3 regions of the Paenibacillus sp. PvR133 genome follow, and region 3 is predicted to be linked to each of the others. Evidence: predicted binding sites of a transcription regulator. Region 3 holds the regulator's gene; each other region holds the start of a gene.

Region 1 (7,187 bases), 4.3 Mb from region 3:
CATTGAAGCCGACTACAGAAACAGTGAAGGATGTATTGTATTTCCTGCGCACAGATATTGAAACGGTGGGTGGACAAAAGAAGTTCGATGACGAGGCAGATGCCGCTCACCGTCTGGACTGGGATACTTTGTTCACTCCGCTGGAAGTGAAGGGAATTGTCTATTTCCAGAAGTTTTATCGACTGGATAAGAAAATTGGTGGCCCGTTGCCTACGCGAACATTCTGGTACAAGTACACAGACCATCTCATGAACAAGGCGGTTACGCTGTTCAGCTCTTATCGAGAGGTTCGCACTTCACGGCTGCACGGTCACATTCTGGCCTGTCTACTTGATATGCCGCATGTTGTCATTGACAATTCCTATGGCAAGAACTCGCAATATTATAATACCTGGACACAGCCGAATCCAAAGGCGCAGCTGTTTAGTGAAGCTCCAAGTGCGTTGGAGCAGCCATCTTAATAGTAAGAAAAGATACGTAGATTAATTTCAAAGGTATGATAACGGCAAAAAAATCTCCTGACCATTTCATTGGTTAAGGGGGTTTTTCGTTTAAGGATATATAGAGCATCAGTATAATTGTTAATTAGATAAACCATTAAGGCAATGAATATTTAATGGCTTAAATACCGCTTCATTTTGACAATCCATTTCATGAATAGATATAATTTATGGGATAAAACTTGTAGGAATATTGGGAACTCCCCTAACTTTTGCAGAATAACATGAAAGTATATTTATTTTAATGAATCGAGGCTGACGAATGAGTAATCAATCGATGGACATGCTTCTCACGAAGGATATCGTGCGTGAAGGGGAGTCTATTTTGCGTACGAAGGTGGATCCGGTATGCTTGCCACTGTCTGAAGAGGATCTTCAACAGATGCAATGGATGCTGGATTATCTGAAAAATAGCCAAAATGAAGAGCTGGCTACCCGCTATGAGCTGCGCCCGGGTGTGGGATTATCTGCGAACCAGATAGGTTTGAACAAAAGAATGTGCGCTATTTATTATGAAGATGGGGACAAAACGGTAGAGTATGCGTTGTTTAATCCGAAGCTGGTCAGCCACTCCACGTCCATGATTTATTTGGAACAAGGTGAGGGGTGCTTGTCTGTAGATCGGTACGTAGCCGGATATGTACCTCGTTATGAAAAAATTCGTATTAAGGCCAATTTGCCAGACGGAACACAGGAGCTATTGACTTTCAAAGGTTATGCAGCGATTGTAGTACAGCATGAAATGGACCATTTGGACGGTATTATGTTCTATGACCGTATCAATCCGGAAGATCCGCACAAGCTGCCGCAGGGAGTGCATATCGAACCTTTTGTACGTAAATAGCTCATGATCCGTAAAGTGTGGTGACTCCGTTCGCCACATTTTTTTAATTTTGCAAAAAAATATGGATATAGAGGTTACGAAGCTTTAAACTGGAAACGTGTAGATTGTGATAGAGAATGTGAAAATACATAAAAATGTAAGCGCTTATCTTATGGGAGGGATGGCATGAATCGTGGAGTACGGCTTTTGATGAATAATATGCGTATGCGGAATAAGCTGCTGTTCTCCTACGTACTGATTGTCATGATCCCGGTGCTGGTGGTGGGCGGCTGCGTTACTTTTTATTTGCGAGAGCAGGCATTGAATAGTGCAATTGCCCAGACGGTAAACAATGTGGAAAAGATCAAGAGCCAGACGGCAAATTTACTGCGTGTGCCAACGGATATTTCAAATGGGCTCATGTTCGATAAAAGGCTGAGGGAGATGGCGAACCGCCGCTATTCGGGCATGCTTGAGCTCATGAATGCGTATCATCAATACAAGGATTTTAATGAGTATACTCAGCAATATAGAGAAGTTGCTACCATCCGGTTCTATTCGTACAATCCGACGCTTGTCAATAATCTGGAGTTTATTCCAGTGGACTCTAACATTGAGCGGCAGCAGTGGTTCCAAACGGCTTTGAAGGGGACGGCGATTAACTGGTTTTACATTCAGGATAAGGAAGATAACCCGGTTAATCGCCTGAGCCTTGTACGGCAAATTCCATTTCCCGAATACAATACCAAGGGAGTTCTGATGATATCGCTGAGTCAGACCGAGTTGAATCATATGCTGAGCAAGGAGCCCTTTGAAACATTGATTGCAGATCGTAATGGTATTGTGGTCGCAGCTACTCGTCCGCAGTCGGTGGGTCAGACGTTGGGAAATTTACATTTGGGCTTTGATGTCCAGCGTGCGGGTAAGGGAATATATGAAGCGAAAATCAACGGGAAGTCCTCCAACATCATCGTGGATGAGCTGCTGCCCGCCTCCAGTGTGAGCGGATTTACGATTATTTCAGTGTTTTCGACGGAGCATATTGTACAGGGAGCCAACCGAATCAGCCTGATTGGTGCTTTATGTGTTCTTGCAGTGCTGGTTATGGCACTGATTCTAATCACCATCATTTCCTGGCTGATTACCAAACGACTACAGCGGTTGAGCTATGAGCTGGGTAAGGTAGCCGCGGGCGATTTTCATGTGGTATCGAGTGTGGAGGGAAAGGACGAGATCGGGGATTTATCCCGCCGTTTCAACTATATGGTGAGTAGTATTCGCCAACTCATGGCGCAGGTCTATGAGACGAGTGAGCACAACAACAGGCTGGAATTGGCACAAAAGGATATCAAGCTAAAAATGATGGCCAGCCAAATTAATCCGCACTTTCTGTTTAATGCGTTAGAGTCCATTCGAATGAAAGCACATCTGAATGGGGAAGCGGAAATTGCAACGACGGTGCGTTTGCTTGGCAGGCTGATGCGCCGGAATCTGGAGATTGGCAGTGGTAAAACGACGGTACTACAGGAGCTGGATATGGTGCGGTCCTATTTGCAAATTCAGCAGTTCAGATTTGGAAATCGTTTGATCTATGAAGTGAATTTGGAAGAAAGCGCGACGGACATGTCGATTCCTCCCTTAATCATACAACCGCTGGTGGAAAATGCAGTCATTCATGGCCTGGAAAATAAGGAAGAGCCAGTTACCGTGAAGGTAGATATTACAATAGAACAAAGAGAGTTGAAAATTAAAGTAGAAGATGACGGGATCGGCATGGAAGCTGGGCAACTGACCCGTCTGCTAGATCGGATCAGGGGGGCGGATGAGCCGGAAGGGAGCAGTATTGGCCTGCGTAATGTACACCAACGTCTGACATTGATGTACGGCGAACGTAATGGACTGCATATTGAAAGCGCATTACAAGTAGGAACAACCGTATACTTTTCCATACCAAGGGAGGAAGAGTCGAATGTATAAAGCAATGATTGTAGATGATGAGCCTGCGATTCGTGAAGGATTGTCCTCTATTATTGACTGGGGGAATTGTGGCTTCCGTATTGTCGATACGGCAGGGAACGGACGCGAGGCTCTGGATAAGTTCGGAGAGCATCGGCCGGAGTTGGTCATTGTAGATATTCGTATGCCCGGGATGAGTGGACTGGAGGTCATACGAAGCATACGTGAAAAGAACGGAGAGCCGTTTCATTTTCTCATATTAAGCGGATATGCAGACTTTGATTATGCACGGCAAGCCTTGGGCTTCGGGGTAGATGGCTATCTACTGAAGCCAGTTGATGAGGAAGAAATGACGACAGAGTTGAAACGGGTATGGCAAAACATTGAGGACGAGAAAGAAGACGGTAAATGGGGAAGTACGCCTTCCCATGAGCGTAATTGGATCGAAGCATTATTGTTTCCGGTTCATCGAGAGCATGCTCGTAATGCCGTAGAAGGCAGCGATTCTCTGCACAAAGCATCCGAGCAAGCTGAACATCAAAGCGGTAACGGAAAACATGGACAACAGCCTGCGTTACCAGCGTTGGACTGGAGTAGCTATCAGGTTATTCTGCTGGATTTACGTATTCCTGACTGGGATCGGCAAGCTCGGCAGTCGGCAGCAAAGCAGCGGCTAACGGAATTGTGCCATGAGCAGGGCAGAGGTATCGTGTTTGAGGCTGGAATATATATGGGTCTTTTGCTTCCCGCCACGTTAAAAACGGAGAAAGATGCTGTTCAGTTACTGGCTGCTTGGCGACAGGAGCTAAAGCCGTGGGCTACGGAAATTTATGTGGCTGCCGGTGATTCTGTAGCCATTCTTAACGACATTCCCAGATCTTTTGAGCAGGCACTACGATTATTGGAGCGTACGTTTTTGTTCCGGGCAGAAAGAGTCATGCTTTCCGGAGACCTACACGAATTGGAGACAGTCGAGACTGAAAGGAGTGGAGCGTCTGATAGTGCCACAGATGATCCCATACGTTATGCAGAAAAGCTGTACTATGCGCTAGATATGGCTAATAGTGAAGCTGCAACCCGTGTCATTAAGGAAATGGAAGGGCAATTTCCACGGATTTATCGCACAGAATCTGCAATCAAGGCGGCGTTCGCCCAAACATTCACACTGGCGTTGAACAAGTATGCAGCCGGACAGGATCATAGCCGAACCGTGGTGGAGGAGCACTCCAGCTTTATAACCGATGTATATGCTTATTCCACATTGGGCGAGCTGGTGGATCACTCGCTGGAGCATGTGTTGCAATGGATTGGCCAGACTGATCCTAGTGGCAAGGACATCATCATGAAACAAATGATTGACTTTATACATAGTCATTATGATGAAAATTTGCGACTGGAGTTACTGGCAGATATGTTCAATTACAATAGTGGCTATTTGGGCAAACTGTTCAAAAGTCATACTGGCGAGGCCTTTAATGCCTACCTGGATAAGGTGAGGATTGAGCGAGCAAGAGAATTGCTTGCTCAAGGAATTAAGGTGCACCAGGTGGCGGAACGCGTAGGATATGCGAATGCAGATTATTTTCATAGTAAATTTAAAAAGTATGTTGGAATGTCACCTTCCTCCTACCGTAATCGGGTTCAAAAGAACGGAGGAACAGATGGCTGTTGATAGAATCCCTAGGTTTAACGCTATGAAGTCTCTCTTACAGATGTCGGAGGTACGACCTCCGAACGAAGAGAGGCTCTTTTTTTATGGCGGATAAATGGATAGATCAATCGAAAATGTCACATTTATTATGAAGTTTAGGCTGTTTTCATCAAATCGCCATCGTTATGACACATATTTGACACGATGTTCACATTTTCGATTCTATTTCATTTAAATTTATTCTATATAATGGGGATAATCTGAAGCCGGATCATGACAACCATGGTGAAGGTAGTTGAGTGAGTCATTTTCTAAAAAGTGACCGCTGCATATGTAAGAATGTGAATACTATCACAAATGTAGAAGACTTCAGATTACAGACACTATAAATCAATGTTAAGAGAAGTGCAGGGGGAGGAGCAACATCATGGACGTATTGGATTTGGCACGGTTGCAGTTTGCAACCACAACGATTCTTCACTTTGTTTATGTGCCGATCTCCATTGGATTGTCGTTATTGGTGGCAATTATGGAGACTATGTATGTTATCAAAAAAAATGACTTGTACAAAAAAATGGCTCAATTCTGGGGAACGTTTCTGCTGATTAACTTTGCATTGGGCGTAGTCACCGGGATTTTGCAAGAATTCCAGTTCGGGATGAATTGGTCGGACTTTTCCCGTTTTGTCGGTGATGTATTCGGTACGCCGCTGGCGATTGAAGCGCTGCTTGCATTTTTCCTGGAATCGACCTTTATCGGATTATGGGTATTCGGTTGGGAAAGATTGTCCAAAACGGTCCATTTAATTTGTATGTGGTTGGTATCTATCGGTACGATGCTATCGGCATTGTGGATTCTAGCTGCTAATTCATTCATGCAGCGTCCAGTAGGATATGAGATTCAAAATGGACGTGCAGAAATGAGAGATTTTGCTGCACTGTTAACGAACGAACAACTGTTATGGGAATTCCCGCATACATTGTTTGCTGCTTTTGCAACGGGGGCATTTCTTATCGCGGGTATCAGTGCATGGAAGCTGATGCACAAAAAGAATATGGACTTTTTTAAACCTTCTTTCAAATTGAGCGTTATTGTTGCCTTAATCAGTGCCATTGCTATTCCTTTGTTTGGTCATGGTCAGGCTCAATATTTAGTGAAAACACAACCGATGAAGATGGCTGCCAGTGAGGGCTTATGGGAGAACAGCGGTGACCCCGCTCCTTGGACAGTTATCGCGGGTATTGATCCTGAAAAGAAGGAAAATACCTTTGAAATTAAAGTTCCTTTTGCTCTGAGTTTTCTATCTTATAGTAAATTTTCCGGCTCTGTGCCTGGTATGAATGAGCTTCAAGCAGAATATGAAAAAACCTATGGTCCGGGCGATTATATCCCGCCAGTACGTACCACGTTCTGGAGCTTCCGTATTATGATTGCGGCGGGATGTGGCATGATTGCACTCGCTTTATACGGTGCTTACCTGACGTTCCGTAAAAAGCTGGAAGGTTCACATCGCTGGTTCTTCCGTCTTATGATATGGGGGATATCCCTTCCATTCATTGGGAATACTGCTGGTTGGATCATGACCGAAATAGGTCGCCAACCGTGGACTGTATTTGGTTTGCTTCAAACAAAAGATTCTGTTTCGCCTACGGTTGTGGCAGGAGAAGTGCTGTTCTCGTTCATCTCATTTACCACATTATATTTAATTTTAACAGGTGTGCTGGCATTTCTGTTTTACCGTACGGCTCGCAAAGGTCCAGATATCGAGCCACATCAGCAAACGGTAATTCATGATCCATTTGCCCAAGGGGGTGACAATAATGACGCTAAATGATTTATGGTTCTTATTGATCGCAGTGTTGTTTACCGGTTTCTTTTTTCTGGAGGGCTTTGATTTTGGCGTGGGGATGGCCACGGGATTGGTACCGCGCAATGACCAACAAAAACGTTTGATGATCAATACGATTGGTCCATTTTGGGATGCCAACGAAGTGTGGCTGATTACAGCAGCAGGTGCGATGTTTGCCGCTTTCCCGCATTTTTATGCAACTATGTTCAGCGGATATTATCTGGTATTTGTCTTTATTTTGCTAGGTTTGATCTTGCGTGGAGTTTCTTTTGAGTTCCGCGGCAAGGCTGAAGGGAAATGGTGGACAGGAACGTGGGATGCCTGCATTCTGATTGGTAGCTTTCTACCGCCGATGCTGTTCGGTATGGCTTTTGCGGCTTTGGTGAAAGGTGTACCTATTCAGCAAAA
Region 2 (7,187 bases), 2.4 Mb from region 3:
GACGGGATCATGATTTTCACAGCTTGTGGCAAAATGATTTTAAGCATAGCCGTCCGATAGGGTAGACCAAGCGAACGAGCTGCTTCCATTTGTCCCGGATCAATGGATTGAATACCACCACGGATGATCTCAGTTACATACGCACCCGCATTCAGGGATAACGTCAATACAGCCGCAACAAAAAGCGGCATTTTGAAATCCAGTGCCTGTGGAATACCAAAGTAAATAAAGAAAGCAAGCACGATCAGCGGAATACCGCGGAATATATCAACGAAAACAGTTGCAATACCACGGGACACCTTGTTATGGCTTACCTTCATAAAGCCAAACACCAATCCTAGGATAAAGGCTACGAGTAAAGATACAAGTGTGTACAGCAACGTATTTCCCATGCCCTTAATCAGCGAAGGCAGCGAAGCGGAAATCAGGCCCCAGCGGCTGGTTTCTACAGGCGCCACACCTTTGCCCGATTCGCCAAGGTATTTAGCCAAAATTTTATCGTATTCCCCGCTATTGCGCAGATTAACAAGCCCTGCATTAAATTTCTCCAGCAACTCTTGGTTCTTGCCTTGGTTAACAGCAAACCCGTAAGAAGCACCTTTTTCCTTATCTGTTACCAACTTAAGGCCGTTATTCTGGTTTACACCGTATGCCAGTACCGGATAGTCATCAAAGCAGGCAACCGAATTACCTGTTTTAACTTCATCATACATTTGAGAAGAATCGTCGAACGGTACTGTAGTAAAGCCGTATTTGGCCTTAATGGATTCTGCGAATGTGTAACCTTCCGTTCCTGTTTTGACAGCGACACGCTGTCCTTTCAAGTCCTCATAGCGTTTAACCGTATCATTATCCTTGCGGACCGCCATGACGACGCCTGAATCAAAATAAGGCTCGGAAAAATCAAATTTCCGCTTGCGTTCATCGGTAATACTCATCCCGGCAATGACACCATCCACTTGATTCGTTTCAAGGGCCTGCACTGCCGCGTTAAAGCCAAGAGGCTTAATGGTATATTCAAAATTCTGATCCTTGGCAATAGCTGCCAGCAAATCCATGTCGATACCGACAAATTTACCATCTACATCTTCAAACTCAAAAGGCGCGAACGTTGTATCCGTGCCGATATCATACTTTGTTTTATTTTCTGCATGTGCCACTACACCGAAATTACCGGCCAGGGCAACCACAAAAAACAAACAAATCATGAGTGCTATTAGTTTTCTAGATTTTTGCATAATTTCCTCCAGTCAGTTGAACGGTTCAAAGTTTTCTGTTTATTCTACAGGAGTTATTAAAAATTGACTACTTTGATGTCAGGTATTTTTTGAAAAACGTTTCATGGAACTATCTGGATGTGTGAACTTTGAAGAAGCAGTTTTATCCTAGAATGCCAATAAGCCCCTGCCGCAAAAAGCGGACGGAAGCTTATTGTGTATTCTATAGTGTGTACCTTTTTTTCAAGAAATAATAATGAACTAAAAAAGAATTTTGAAAATCAATCCAGATAACAGTGCAGCAATCGGTATGGTTATCACCCAAGTAATAATAATTCGACCGGCCAGCGACCAACGCACAGCGGAAAAGCGCTTCGCAGAACCCACACCCAAAATAGCCGAAGTAATGGCATGAGTAGTACTTACGGGCAAATGAAGCAATGTAGCTGTGAAAATAACAGAGGCTCCCGAAATGTCAGCTGCGAATCCGTTAATTGGCTCGATTTTAAAAATCTTGGTTCCCATCGTCTTGATGATTTTCCAGCCCCCGATAGACGTACCCAGCGCCATGGCTGTTGCGGCTGAAATTTTTACCCACATGGGTACTTCCAAATGGTCCTGATACCCCGCCGAAACGAGTGCGAATGTAATAATCCCCATCGCCTTTTGAGCATCATTCGTACCATGCGTGAACGACTGAAGCGCTGCTGTAATGACCTGCATTGTACGAAACCCTTTGTTCACCGTATGCGGACTACGATGAGCGAAGATATATTTTAAAATCATCATCACGATGTAACCGACAACAAAAGCAATCAACGGGGAGAAAATAAGTCCTTCAACAATCCCGATGAAGCCGCTCCAGTTTAATTTATCCGATCCCGCACCTACATACACCGCTCCAGCCAATGCACCAATCAATGCATGAGAAGAGGATGAAGGAATACCGAACCACCAGGTTAAGAGGTTCCAGATAATCGCAGCGATCAGCGTCGCAATGACGATATCAATTCCATTCGTAAGCTTGGTTGGATCAGCGACACTTCCACCAATGGTCTTCGCAACCCCTGTAAACAATATTGCCCCGAGAAAGTTCATGACCGCAGCCATAATAATCGCACGTCGCGGGGTCAATGCACGGGTCGATACCGAAGTTGCAATCGCGTTCGCCGTATCATGAAAACCATTAATAAAATCAAATGCCAGAGCAAGAAAAATAACAATACCCAATACCAATAAACTTGTATCCATGTAAAAGGACTCCCTTACGAGTTACGCATAATGATGGATTCCAGCATATTTGCAACATCCTCGCATGAATCCGTTGTCGTTTCAAGGCGTTCGTACAATTCTTTGCGTTTAATCAGTTCAATAGGGTCAGTTACAGTTGCAAACAGGTTTTTAATGCAAATACGCAACAATTCATCCCCCTGATTTTCCAAATCATTCAGGCGAATAGTGTATTCACGAATGGCCAGCAATTTTTTCTGTGAAAGCAAATGCACAGCTTTCTGAATTTCGTAAGCTGATTGACGCAAAATATCAGCGAACTGCACAATATACTCGTCCGGCTCCGTAATATTGTACATATAAAAACGAGAAGCCGTCGCTTCAAGACCGTCCAACACATCATCCATGGTTGTTGTCAGTTCCATGATGTCGTCGCGTTCCAACGGCGTAATGAAGGTCTTGTTCAGCTCAGTAATAATCGTGTGTGTGTAATCATCACACTTATTTTCATACTTCTTCATTTCATTTGTAAACAAAGTTACATCCTGAAGATTTGAAGTATGTTGGGCAAAATAATCGGCTGCTTGCACGATCGTATCTGCCATATTTTCCAACGTCTCGAAGAATATATCCTTTTTCTTCAATCTCATAACGATTACCCCTTTACGAAAATATCCGCAACCTGTTTCGACTGCAATAGACAACCTTTGCTATCTTATCACACTCATCAATGTTTTTGTAATGTTTGTAAAAGCAAATTTAATGATATACGTATACATTGCCCGACATGGAAGGTCATTATCCGACATTTTTTCCCTAAAAAGGTGTATTTCGTTTTCTAATTTGCTTCTATCGTTACATGTTCCTTTAGTGAAGTATCTGCAGGTACCACATGTATATAGGATGTACCTGGTGTTAACGGGATTTCAACCCCATTTTTCATAAAACGAATCGCATCACCTGGTGTATGTTGCCACTCAGCCTGTATTAACCGTCCTTGTTGAAACACCATGGCCTCTCCGCTACCGTCCAACTCAACACTTAATCTGCCTACATCATCCAACGTTCGATGTCTAGCGCTCATCACAATGACATTGGCTGCTGAGAGCTGTTGGTTATTATTTTGATCCACATGTGACTTTTCGTTCACAAAACGCTTATATTGTTGATCCGCTGGATCATAGGTATAAGATACCCGATAGCTTTTAAGCAAAAATCGGATTTGTAAAGATGATGCAGTCTCGTCCACCATAACTGGGGTTTCACCGGATTTGAGATAAGAATATACTGGAACGTCCGTCTGCTTGGCATACCCTTTACTATCGCTTCCTTTGCGCAGTCTGTTCACGTCTGTGTATAAATTATGTGGAGGACGACGATCTTTGCTTCGCCAGAAGTAAGCCCCTCCATTTGAAATCTCATCCAGATGTTCCTTCCGCTGCTGCTGTAAAATCGCATAGGCATCTGTGCTTCCCCCTGCGTGTATCGGCAACGCACCATAGGTTTCGCCCAGCTCAATCAAATACGGTCGAATGCTACGGACCGGTCCGATCTTTACATCTCCGCCATGACTTTGGAAAAAAGCGACCAGACGGGTAATCCCACCTTCTGCAAGAACTTCATATACCATGTCTGCCTGGCTAAGTCCTGCCTGTGGACGTGCAGCCGGAGCATTGTTGATCATGACAGCGAGCGGTCGCTCCAAAACTGGCTGCTCCACCGGAAGACCGGTGAGCGGAGCTGTAAATGCCGGAATAGACTGCTCCTTCGGCGGTTCAAGTACCTCCTTCTCTGTTTCTTGCTTGGTCAGTTGGGGAACGGATTCAGATTCACCCGTATTGGACATAGCAGAACAAGACATCAGCGTCATGCATAACAGAGCTGAGGCCATCACACGCAACCAATGATTTCGTTGGGAAATGGGCCCGGACAAGTTCATCCCTCCACTTAGTTATTTTTCTCATTATAAGCTTTATTTCCTGTTTTTGTCTTGATTGAAGCATGACCAATCTATAGAATACTTATCTGAAGACATTAAAATTTAAAAAATATTTAGACTTTGTGATTTTTATCACAAATAACTGTAACTGAACCTACTACAATAAAGGTGTAGCAAAGATGATCATCCCCAACAAAATGAAATACAACCAACATTATAGATTAAGAAAGAGGAGTGGTTTGAATGTTTAACAGCTGGTTACGTGAGAACAAAGTCGCAATGTGGTTGCTGACTGTAGTACGGGTTTATCTAGGGTATGAATGGATGACCCACGGACTTGAGAAGCTGACAGGTGGATTTGATGCAGGCGGATTTATCTCGGGGGCCATTGCTAAAACAGGTGGAGACCATCCCGCTGTACAAGGCTGGTGGGGATCGTTCCTAGAAGCCTTTGCCCTGCCGAATGTAGGTTTGTTCAACGTCCTGATCCCATTGGGTGAGTTCTTGGTAGGGGTTGGCCTGCTTCTCGGTACATTGACTACACTGGCTGCTTTGATGGCTATGGTTATGAACTTCTCGTTCCTGTTCTCGGGTACAGTAAGCACCAATGCAATCTACCTGCTGTTTGAAATCTTCCTTGTAGTTGCTGGTGCAAATGCCGGAAGAATTGGCTTTGACCGTTGGGTACTGCCCTTCCTGCGTGGACTGTTTCGTAAAAATAAAGATACCTTTCCAGCGGACCCTAGCCGAAAAATAGCTTAAACATCCCAAAATAACCGTTATCCTCCGGGGTAATGGTTATTTTTTTTGTGCTGTTATGCTCACAAGAGGTCTTTCAGCTCCTTCTAACTCGGACTCTTTTATCGGATTCATCATCCCCTCCAAACGTTTACAAGTTGGATACAACATGGAATCCTCACGATACATTTACCCTATACACTACAGTTACATCAAAGAACGTAATGGAGGGTTATATCATGAAAAAAATTACCAAAGCCTATCTCATGCTCGCAGCCGTAACTTTCACAGTGCAAACTATGGGATTGGGATATACGACATCAGCCAAAGCGGCGACGTCTACTATGACATCTCAGGCAGAAAGTGTACAACATATCTCCAAGACCTTCGAGCAGCTACTACGCCAACCCGGCAAGCTACCTCAGGCATTCACTTATTTGCAAAAGCATATTCAATCCATTCCAGCCTCTCAAGCTACCATCATGGTGCTTCATCTGGAAAATGCACAGAACCAGCAATTGGATTCCTATGCAAAGACCTTATACCCGGCCTCTGTTCAAACCAAGATAAATGAAATCTATAAACCCGGTGATTCGTTCACAAATGTAATCAGCCGTTCAAGCGATGTGAACCTGAAAAAGTTGCTAACTCAAACAAGAGATGCCGGCTACAAACTTGAAACTGCAGAAGGCATGTACTACCCAGTCATCAACTATGAAAAATATAAAGTCTTCGGGAAGCACACCACGACAGATATCCGCAGCTATATTGACATCATGGCGATGGAATCCGGACAGGCGGCTACCAAGGATGCCGCGCTCCGTATCGGCTACCAACAGTTAGCCGGACGAGTGCTGGCACAGGAGGCATTTTTAAACCAATATCCACATTCCAACCGTACACAAGCTATAAAAAAATTGCACGATCTGTACTTCTTCTATACTTTCTATGGCACGAACAATACGCCATTATTCGATTATGATACCGGGAAGATTCATCCGAATGCGAAAAAAGGGTATCAATTCGTCGTTCAACGTAATATGGATTCGAAGAGTACCTACATTCAAAAGCTGAAAGCATTTATGACACTGTTGGATCAAAATGCAGATCAGCGTACCACGCAGGTATCCACTTGGCTTAAAAAGAACGTGCCTTCTAATTAATCAAAAACGCAAAATACACAAAAGAACTTCCATTCCCACACACCATGTGGATTCGGAAGTTCTTTTTTTACATTTACGTATCACTTTCTTGACCAAAAGCCCAACAATTGAGACTCAACGAGCCAAGGACATACGATTGAAAAAGCTTATGCGCAGAGCGCTCATGATCCGCAGCCCCCATCGCATAAAACAAAGGTGAAAAATGCTCTATTCCATAAGAAGGTACCGCCTGTTTGGCATATGGAGCCTTTTTGTCATATTGGAATAGGTGGCGCAAATTCCAGTCTTGAAGCTGCTGTGCAATCCAGTCATCATATTGAACGGCCCAATCGGCTGGCTCACTCGTCTGCTTGAGTGTCCGCAAGTTGTGGACCAATCCGCCGCTACCGATAATCAAAATCCCTTGTTCTCGCAACGGCGCCAGCATCCGTCCAATCTCGTATTGCTCCTGGGGAGCGCGCCGAGAATCAATGGATAAGGGTACGACCGGTATGTCCGCATCAGGATATATATGCCGCAAAACCACCCATGCTCCATGATCCAGTCCTCGGTTCCGAACCGGCTGGTGGAACAGGTTATGCTGACTGAACAGATGCTCTATCTCCTCATACAGCTTCGGATCGCCTGGTGCAGGGTAATCGATTGAGTACATTTCTTCGGGAAAGCCATAGAAATCGTGCAACGCTGCATGCTGATCATCCGCGCCGATACATTGATCGGGGCTATCCCAATGCGCGGAAAAAATGACAATTCCTTTGGGTCGGGGCAGGCTCGCGCCCAGCTTTGCAAGAAAGCTGGTATATGCGTTATTTTCTACAGCCAGTGTCGGTGAACCATGCGCAACAAAAATTGAGGGTAATGTCATCGCTGCCAACCTCCACACGCCAGTATAGTGTTACT
Region 3 (7,187 bases):
TAGAATATGAAGACGGCCCTTCTTGTCAGGCAGATCCACTTGAATATGACGATCAAAACGCCCTGGACGCGTTAAGGCGCTGTCCAGCATTTCTTTACGGTTTGTTGCCGCAATGATCAAAATCCGCGGTGTATCTGCGGAATAAATACCATCCATTTCTGTCAGTAACTGATTCAAAGTCTGATCATATTCTCGTTGCTGTCCACCCTCACGTTTACCACCAATTACATCGATTTCGTCAATAAAAATAATTGCATTTTCCTTCTTTTCCTTGGCTGCACGAGTACGCGCCTCCCGAAACAACTCACGGACACGACCCGCTCCAACACCAACGTACATTTCAACAAATTCACTACCTGAGGCTGCAACAAATACAGAATTAGTGTAGTGTGCCGCTGCCTTCGCCATCAGCGTTTTTCCTGTTCCCGGAGGACCAGTGAGCAAAACGCCTTTTAATGGACGGATACCAAACTTGGAAATTTCATCATGTCGATTCAAAAAATCCAGGGCCTCGCGCAGTTCCTGCTTAGCGCTTTCTTGCCCACCGATTTCCTCAAAAGTCAGCTTGTCCGGACCATTTTTTTTACGTTTACGCTCTTGCCCAGCACCCACGGCCAAACCGCCACGCGCATGCATAAGCATTAACAAGCCGCTGAACATCACGCCAGCAACCAGAAGAGGGATAATATTTACCCCAATAAAAACGAGAAATATAATGGTTACCGGCACAATGCCGATTAATATTTCCTTAATCCATCTAGGCATTAGGCCATACCCCCATTTGCTGAGATTGACGTGGCAAAACGATAAACTTGGTCGCTTTACCTTCGCTGAGTCGGATATAGACATTGTTCGAATCCATATCGGTATCAGCTTTGATACCCGTCTTTTTCTTTTTCATCTGCTCAACTGTAGATGAAATTTGAGTATACTTTTTATTTTCCATCGCTTCGGCCACAGGAAACATAGCCTCAGACCACCATTGATTCAGTGCTGAATTGGAACGATCTGCGATATCCAACTTAATGGTGCGGCTGCCGATGATGGATTGTCCTTTTTGCTTAACCACATCGACCAATCTGGCCACATCCGCCTGCGGTTTGAGATCTAGTTTCAATACAACCTGATCCTGTTTAATATCTATTTGAGCGCTTGTCACGCCTGGATATTGAGATACCAGTTTTTCCAGAGGACTTTGCATTGTAACCTGACGGTAAATGAACCATCCCCCAAATAGCAGCAAAGCTGCCAAAACTGCCGCCACAACGATAGGAACTGCACGCAATTTCAAACAACATCCTCCTCTCAAAATGTAAAACCCAGAAGAAACGGGACGAATGTCAACAAACAACCAAATTGCATGATCTTATAGTGATCAGCAATTCTTTTTTCTATCATTTTTGTCTATCACTTATAAAATATAGTATATCATAACGTATATCTAATATCGAAGGCAATGTGTGGAGGAGTTGTGATGAGGCAAAATCTTTGGTTATGGTGGAGGCGAGACGCTGCGTGTAGGATTTGATCTTACGATCGCTGTTGCCCGCCACAAAGATGAATTTGACCTAGGAGAGAAGATGGATAGGTAAAGATGCTTCACTGGCTTTCAGCCAGCTTTACGGCATAGCAAAACTAAAAGACGTAAATACGAATTTTGTCGTATTTACGTCTTTTTCTTGAGCTTTTAATCATTTACTAGTCATTCATTCCACATTTGCCAATCCTCACACCAGCTCAGTTATTGGGCAAAGTATATTTCACACCCGTCGCTACCCCATCTGAGAAACGATAAAAGGTGTAGTAATGATGACTTCCATCATCGTAAAACAACTGCCACACATATTCGCCATTGAACACACTCGGCTGAAGCCTTACAATTTTTGCACCTGGAAGCTGCTGCTGAATTATTGCCGTCATTTTTTGCTCATCGACTCCGTTCTTCAGCAACTCGGTGTGAACACCGCTATTATCTGCGGCAGGTACGTTAGGTTGTCCTTCCACTTTTTGAAAAGGAACCCACACCATTATATTTTCATTCTGTGCATTTTTCCCTTGAACCACCCAGTATACCTGATCCCACACAGACTTCCATGTTTGAGTCGTGCTAACCAGACCACCTGATTGCTTGGCCTTAATGATAGCAGCATTTTCCTCAGCCACCTGGTCTTGAGTAACATAGGAATAATACCAGAAAATGCTGATCAGGATCAGTATCACGGCCAAAATGGCGACCGCTATCCACTTTTTCTTATTTTTCAAACCTGTGCTTCCTCTCTAAGGGGATGTGACACCTAAATTAGCGCGACAGCAGCCCTTCAAAGGCGGCTTGTGCCTCATGTTTGATACGTTCCTCGTCCATAGTCAGGCATTCGCCGTTTTTCACAACCTGGCGACCGTCTACCCACACATGAGCCACGTCCTTGGCGCTTGCAGAGTATACCGCATGGGAAATAAGATCTGTACGCGGCAAGAAATGTGCCTGATTCAGATCCAACGCGATAAAGTCAGCCTTGTTGCCTGCTGCCAACGCTCCTACTTCTTTTAAACCAATCGACTTTGCACCGTATTCTGTTGCCAGGCGCAGCGCTTCACTTGCAGGAACTGCCGTAGGGTCACCGGATACACCCTTGTGAATAAGTGCCGCCAGACGCATTTCCTCGAACATATCCAGGTTATTATTGCTGGCAGGACCATCCGTTCCGAGAGAAACAGTAACCCCTGCACGCAGCAATTCAGGCACTCTGGCCACACCACTTGCCAGCTTCAAGTTGCTACCAGGATTATGCGAAACCGCTACACCACGTTCAGCCAGTAAAGCTATTTCTTCGTCGTTCAAATGAACGCCATGGGCAACAAGCGAAGGACGGGAGAAAAAGCCAAGCTTATCTAAGTGTGCAACTGGACGCAAACCGTAGTCGCGTACGTTTTGCTCCACTTCGGCGATCGTCTCAGACATGTGCGTATGCAGTGGCAAGTCCAGATCATGCGCAGCTTGTACGAATTTTTCAATAAACGCAGGTGGACATGTGTATGGCGCGTGCGGAGACATCATCGTTGTAATACGCCCGTCTGCTTTACCATGCCAGTTACGCGCAAAAGTCACGGCCTCAGCCAGCTTGATTCGCTGTTCTTCTTCCGAGCAAAGTCCAATTGCTCCACGCATCAGACTTGCACGAATACCTGACTCTTCAGCTACACGAGCCACCTCATCCATATGATCGTACATATCCAGGAAGGTCGTTGTTCCACCTTTCAGCATTTCCAGCACAGACAAGGACGTACCCCAGTACACGTCCGTAGATGTATACTTGGCTTCCATAGGCCACATTTTCTCCTGAAGCCATACTTGAAGTGCCAAGTCATCTCCATGCCCACGCAGCAGAGACATCGCCGCATGACCATGAGTATTAATCAGACCAGGTAAAAACAATAGCCCCTTACCATCGATCGCTTCCGTCTCTTCCTCACCCGCAGGCAAAGTTTCGCCAATATAAGTAATACGGCTATCCTCCACAATCATAAAACCATGGACTACCCCAGCTTCTGATCCATTTACGGCAAAAGAGCCGTTTTTAATCATCCATTTATTCACTGTCATATTGTGTTTCTTCCTTTCCGTCCTCCAAATAATAAGCGAGGCTAAGCAAATCAGTTGTAAAGTCTGTGGCATGAATCCGAATGTTGGCCGGTGCCTTGAGAGTAGTCGGTGCAAAGTTCAGGATCGCTCCAATTCCGCTCTCAATAAGCCTGTCAGCCACGTGCTGTGCTTCAAAATCAGGTACGGTAATAATCCCGATTCGAATGTTTTTTTCTTTCACAGTCGCTTCCAGTTCATCCATCGGTTGAACGACCAATGTATTGATCTTGGTCCCTACCTTATCCGGAAACGCATCAAATACTGCGACAATCTTCATATTGTCTTTTAAATAAGCGTTATAATTCGAAAGGGCTTGCCCCAGATTACCCGCACCGACCAATACGACATTAATTTGCTGGTCGATTTTCAGGATATGGCGTATTTTCTCAATTAGATAAGAAACATCATAACCGATACCCTTCCGACCAAAATCTCCAAAATAGGCGAGATCTTTACGGATTTGGGCCGGGTTCAAATCTAGCCTCTGTCCCAACTCTTGAGAAGAGACCGTAGCCACCTCCCGTTTGTGAAGTGCATTCAGATAACGTAAATATACGGGTAACCTCCGTACGACAGCCTCTGAAATTTTATCTGATTTCATACTTGCTCCCCCTAATTGTAACGAACATACTTAGTGTCCGTCCGTTATGCCTCTGTCTCCGGGGCGGATTGGAGCCATTCGGCGATGCGGGGCACCATTTGCTCCGATGGCATATGCTCCATTTTTGGTCCCGGTAACGAGTACAAAAAGTGCTTTCCGTAATAGGATTCGATCACACGCGTATCGTAAACGATAACGACCCCGTGGTCGCTCGCTGTACGTACTAACCGACCAAATCCCTGTTTGAAGCGAATGACCGCTTGTGGTACAGACAGCTTCATAAATGGATTCTTCTTCTGCTGCTGAAGCAGCTCGCTTTTTGCCTCCAGCAACGGGTGATTCGGCGGTTGAAACGGCAAGCGAACAATGGCCAGACAAGTCAGAGCCTTTCCTGGAATATCGACGCCTTCCCAGAAGCTGCTGGTTCCCAGCAATACAGAAGCTTTGGCTTCCTGAAAACGGCGGGTTAGCTTGCTGCGACTCCCACTGTCCACACCTTGTCCCAGCACAGTAATTTCGCTGGATGCTAAGGCCTCTTTGAGCGGCTCATACACTTGCCGGAGCATCCGATAGGAAGTAAACAGAACGAGCATTCTCCCCCGCGTCGCCTGAGCAGTCGCTCCTAGAGAGCTAACGAGCATATCTACAAAGTGTGCATCTCCTACACTGCCCTTCACGCTTGGGAAATCCCGTGGAATGACCAGCAACACCTGATCCCTGTAATTAAAGGGTGACGGGAGCTGCGAAGTCATCAGCCGCTCTTGATCTGCGGCCTCCTGCAAGCCGAGCTGATCGATCATGTACTGAAACGACTTATCTACCGATAAGGTAGCAGACGTCAGAATAATGCTTCTTTTTTTGTCAAAAAACATTTCTTTCAACTGGCGGCTCACATCGACGGGCACCGCATAAAATTGCAATGATTTACTACGGAATTGCCCACTCGCTTCGAGCCAGTATACGGTTGTTTCATCATCGAGTCGGATAAAAAAGCGCAAATTTTCTCGGATTCCCGCCAAATCCTTGAGCAGACCCGTGATATCTGTAATAAGGCTATCTGCCGCATAATCGTCATGTTCTTCCTTGACGTCCAGCATCAGCTTGTCGCCCTTACGCAAAATTTCGCTCATCGTTACATATAGCTGATTTTCCAAAGCCCCCGCCTGATCCCACTTTGCAGGCTTGGCCGAAGGTTTGAGACGGGAAGAAAACTGTCCTGTTTCACCCGGTGTCGCATCGCTTCGCTCTGGCAACATGCCAAACAGCTTGTCGCTTAGCAGGTCCCAAGTTTCCTTAACCTCTAACACGAGCGGATACATCTGATCGATGGTTGAAGCCCAATCCGCCGACTTCTCGTGCCCCGATTTTGCCAACTGTTGACGAAGTGAAGGCAGTTGTCCATTCTTGCTGTCTTTGAACAGTCGCGTCAGTGTATGCACGAGTGTGAAATATTTCATATGCATACCTAGGTGCTTACCAGCTACTTCCTCCAGGTGATGGGCTTCATCAATCACCAGATGTTCATAGCTCGGCAACAACTGGTGACTGGCTTTGACGTCTGTGAACAACTTAGAGTGATTCGTAATAACGACATCCGCTATCCCTGCTTCATGGCGTGCACGATGATAATAACATTTGCGGAACCATGGACAAGAACGACCAAGACAGGACTCTGAATCACTCGCCACCGTTTCCCAGAAATCCCCTCCACGGTTGCTCAGATTCAGTTCTTCATCATCACCGGTTTCTGTTAGCGTCAACCAGACGATCATCTGAGCCGCTGTAATTAAGTCTTCCTTCGGTGTCGCGAAGTCTCTTCTGTTTATTTTATGTTCAAACTTACGCAGACACAAATAATGTCCCCGACCCTTGAAAATAGCAGCCCGGAACGGAAACGGAATCACCTTGGTCAGCATCGGAATGTCGCGCTCGCGTAATTGCTCCTGCAGGTTGATCGTATGTGTACTTACCATAACGCGCTGTCCTTTTTTTACACTGTGATACAGCGATGGGAGCAAATAACCGAGAGACTTTCCTGTTCCTGTACCTGCTTCAATCAGCAGATGCTTGTCTTCACTCAGTGCCTGATTTACACCCTCAATCATCTGTATCTGCGCCTCGCGCTCCTCATATTGGCTCAAGGATGAACGCAAATTGTCCCGCACATCATCCATGTACTCCTCAAAGGAAACACCTGAAAGTGGATTCGGGTCATCTTCTCTACGCGGTGCAGCTAGCTCCGTCCAATCTTCCACTTTTAGCGCAAGCTGACGAAAAAACTGATGTCCCTCCAAATCCTGAATAGGATCAAGCTCTTTCTCTTCACGCACCCCATCAAGAAACCATCCAAGGTCACTGTCTTCCTCTGCAAACAAATCACTAAGCCGCTGTATCGTTATCAGAGGTAATGCTTGAAGTTCACCCAGACACTTTAAAAACACCTCAGCCGTAGCCAACGCGTCGCTGTCTGCTTGGTGAGGGCGATCATGCGCCAGCCCGAACTCAGAAGACACAAAACCCAACTGATACGAAGATAGCGATGGAAACATAATTTTCAGAAAATCCATTGTATCCAAGATTCTTCCGCTAAACGGTAAATATCCGCACCGATCCAGAGCGTTTTGCAAAAAATTAAAATCAAACGCCACATTATGACCGACCAGCACAACATCGTCCAGCATAGGCACGAGCTCCATCATCATTTCTTCAAGTGCAGGAGCATCCTTGACGTCATCGTCTGTAATTCCGGTCAATCCAGTGATAAAAGGTGGAATAGATCTGCCAGGGTTCACATAAGAGCCGTAAACACGGGAAATGCTGTTATCATGATCTATAATTGCAAGTCCGACTTGAATGATGTCATCCGCGGACTGGGTGCCTGTCGTTTCAAAATCCAATACCGCAAATTTCATTCGGGCTTAATCCTTTCTTATGACACTTACAAAA

The links. Region 3 encodes Rex, which represses fermentation and respiration genes when NADH is low (regulators of the CRP and FNR family bind a similar motif). Its sites were predicted from a motif close to TTGTGAAATATTTCACAA; they were not measured.
Region 1: JOE49_RS01530 (cytochrome ubiquinol oxidase subunit I) is a predicted target of Rex. The motif match lies at 5,270-5,287, and genes of this name have one in related genera.
Region 2: JOE49_RS09985 (DoxX family membrane protein) is a predicted target of Rex. The motif match lies at 4,507-4,524, and genes of this name have one in related genera.

The regions. Positions count from the first base shown of each region.
Region 1 covers NZ_JAFIBS010000001.1:328,210-335,396, reverse strand. The annotation lists gene JOE49_RS01550 (polysaccharide pyruvyl transferase family protein) at 1-461, shown strand, start outside; gene def (peptide deformylase) at 763-1,344, shown strand; gene JOE49_RS01540 (cache domain-containing sensor histidine kinase) at 1,510-3,300, shown strand; gene JOE49_RS01535 (response regulator transcription factor) at 3,293-4,951, shown strand; gene JOE49_RS01530 (cytochrome ubiquinol oxidase subunit I) at 5,358-6,764, shown strand; gene cydB (cytochrome d ubiquinol oxidase subunit II) at 6,751-7,187, shown strand, end outside.
Region 2 covers NZ_JAFIBS010000001.1:2,232,454-2,239,640, reverse strand. The annotation lists gene JOE49_RS10005 (amino acid ABC transporter substrate-binding protein/permease) at 1-1,238, opposite strand, end outside; gene JOE49_RS10000 (inorganic phosphate transporter) at 1,479-2,468, opposite strand; gene JOE49_RS09995 (DUF47 domain-containing protein) at 2,483-3,097, opposite strand; gene JOE49_RS09990 (DUF3048 domain-containing protein) at 3,286-4,380, opposite strand; gene JOE49_RS09985 (DoxX family membrane protein) at 4,630-5,148, shown strand; gene JOE49_RS09980 (hypothetical protein) at 5,364-6,287, shown strand; gene JOE49_RS09975 (dioxygenase family protein) at 6,361-7,152, opposite strand.
Region 3 covers NZ_JAFIBS010000001.1:4,677,923-4,685,109, forward strand. The annotation lists gene JOE49_RS20430 (AAA family ATPase) at 1-765, opposite strand, end outside; gene JOE49_RS20435 (hypothetical protein) at 758-1,291, opposite strand; gene JOE49_RS20440 (cell wall elongation regulator TseB-like domain-containing protein) at 1,738-2,262, opposite strand; gene JOE49_RS20445 (amidohydrolase) at 2,300-3,601, opposite strand; gene JOE49_RS20450 (redox-sensing transcriptional repressor Rex) at 3,588-4,241, opposite strand; gene dinG (ATP-dependent DNA helicase DinG) at 4,286-7,153, opposite strand.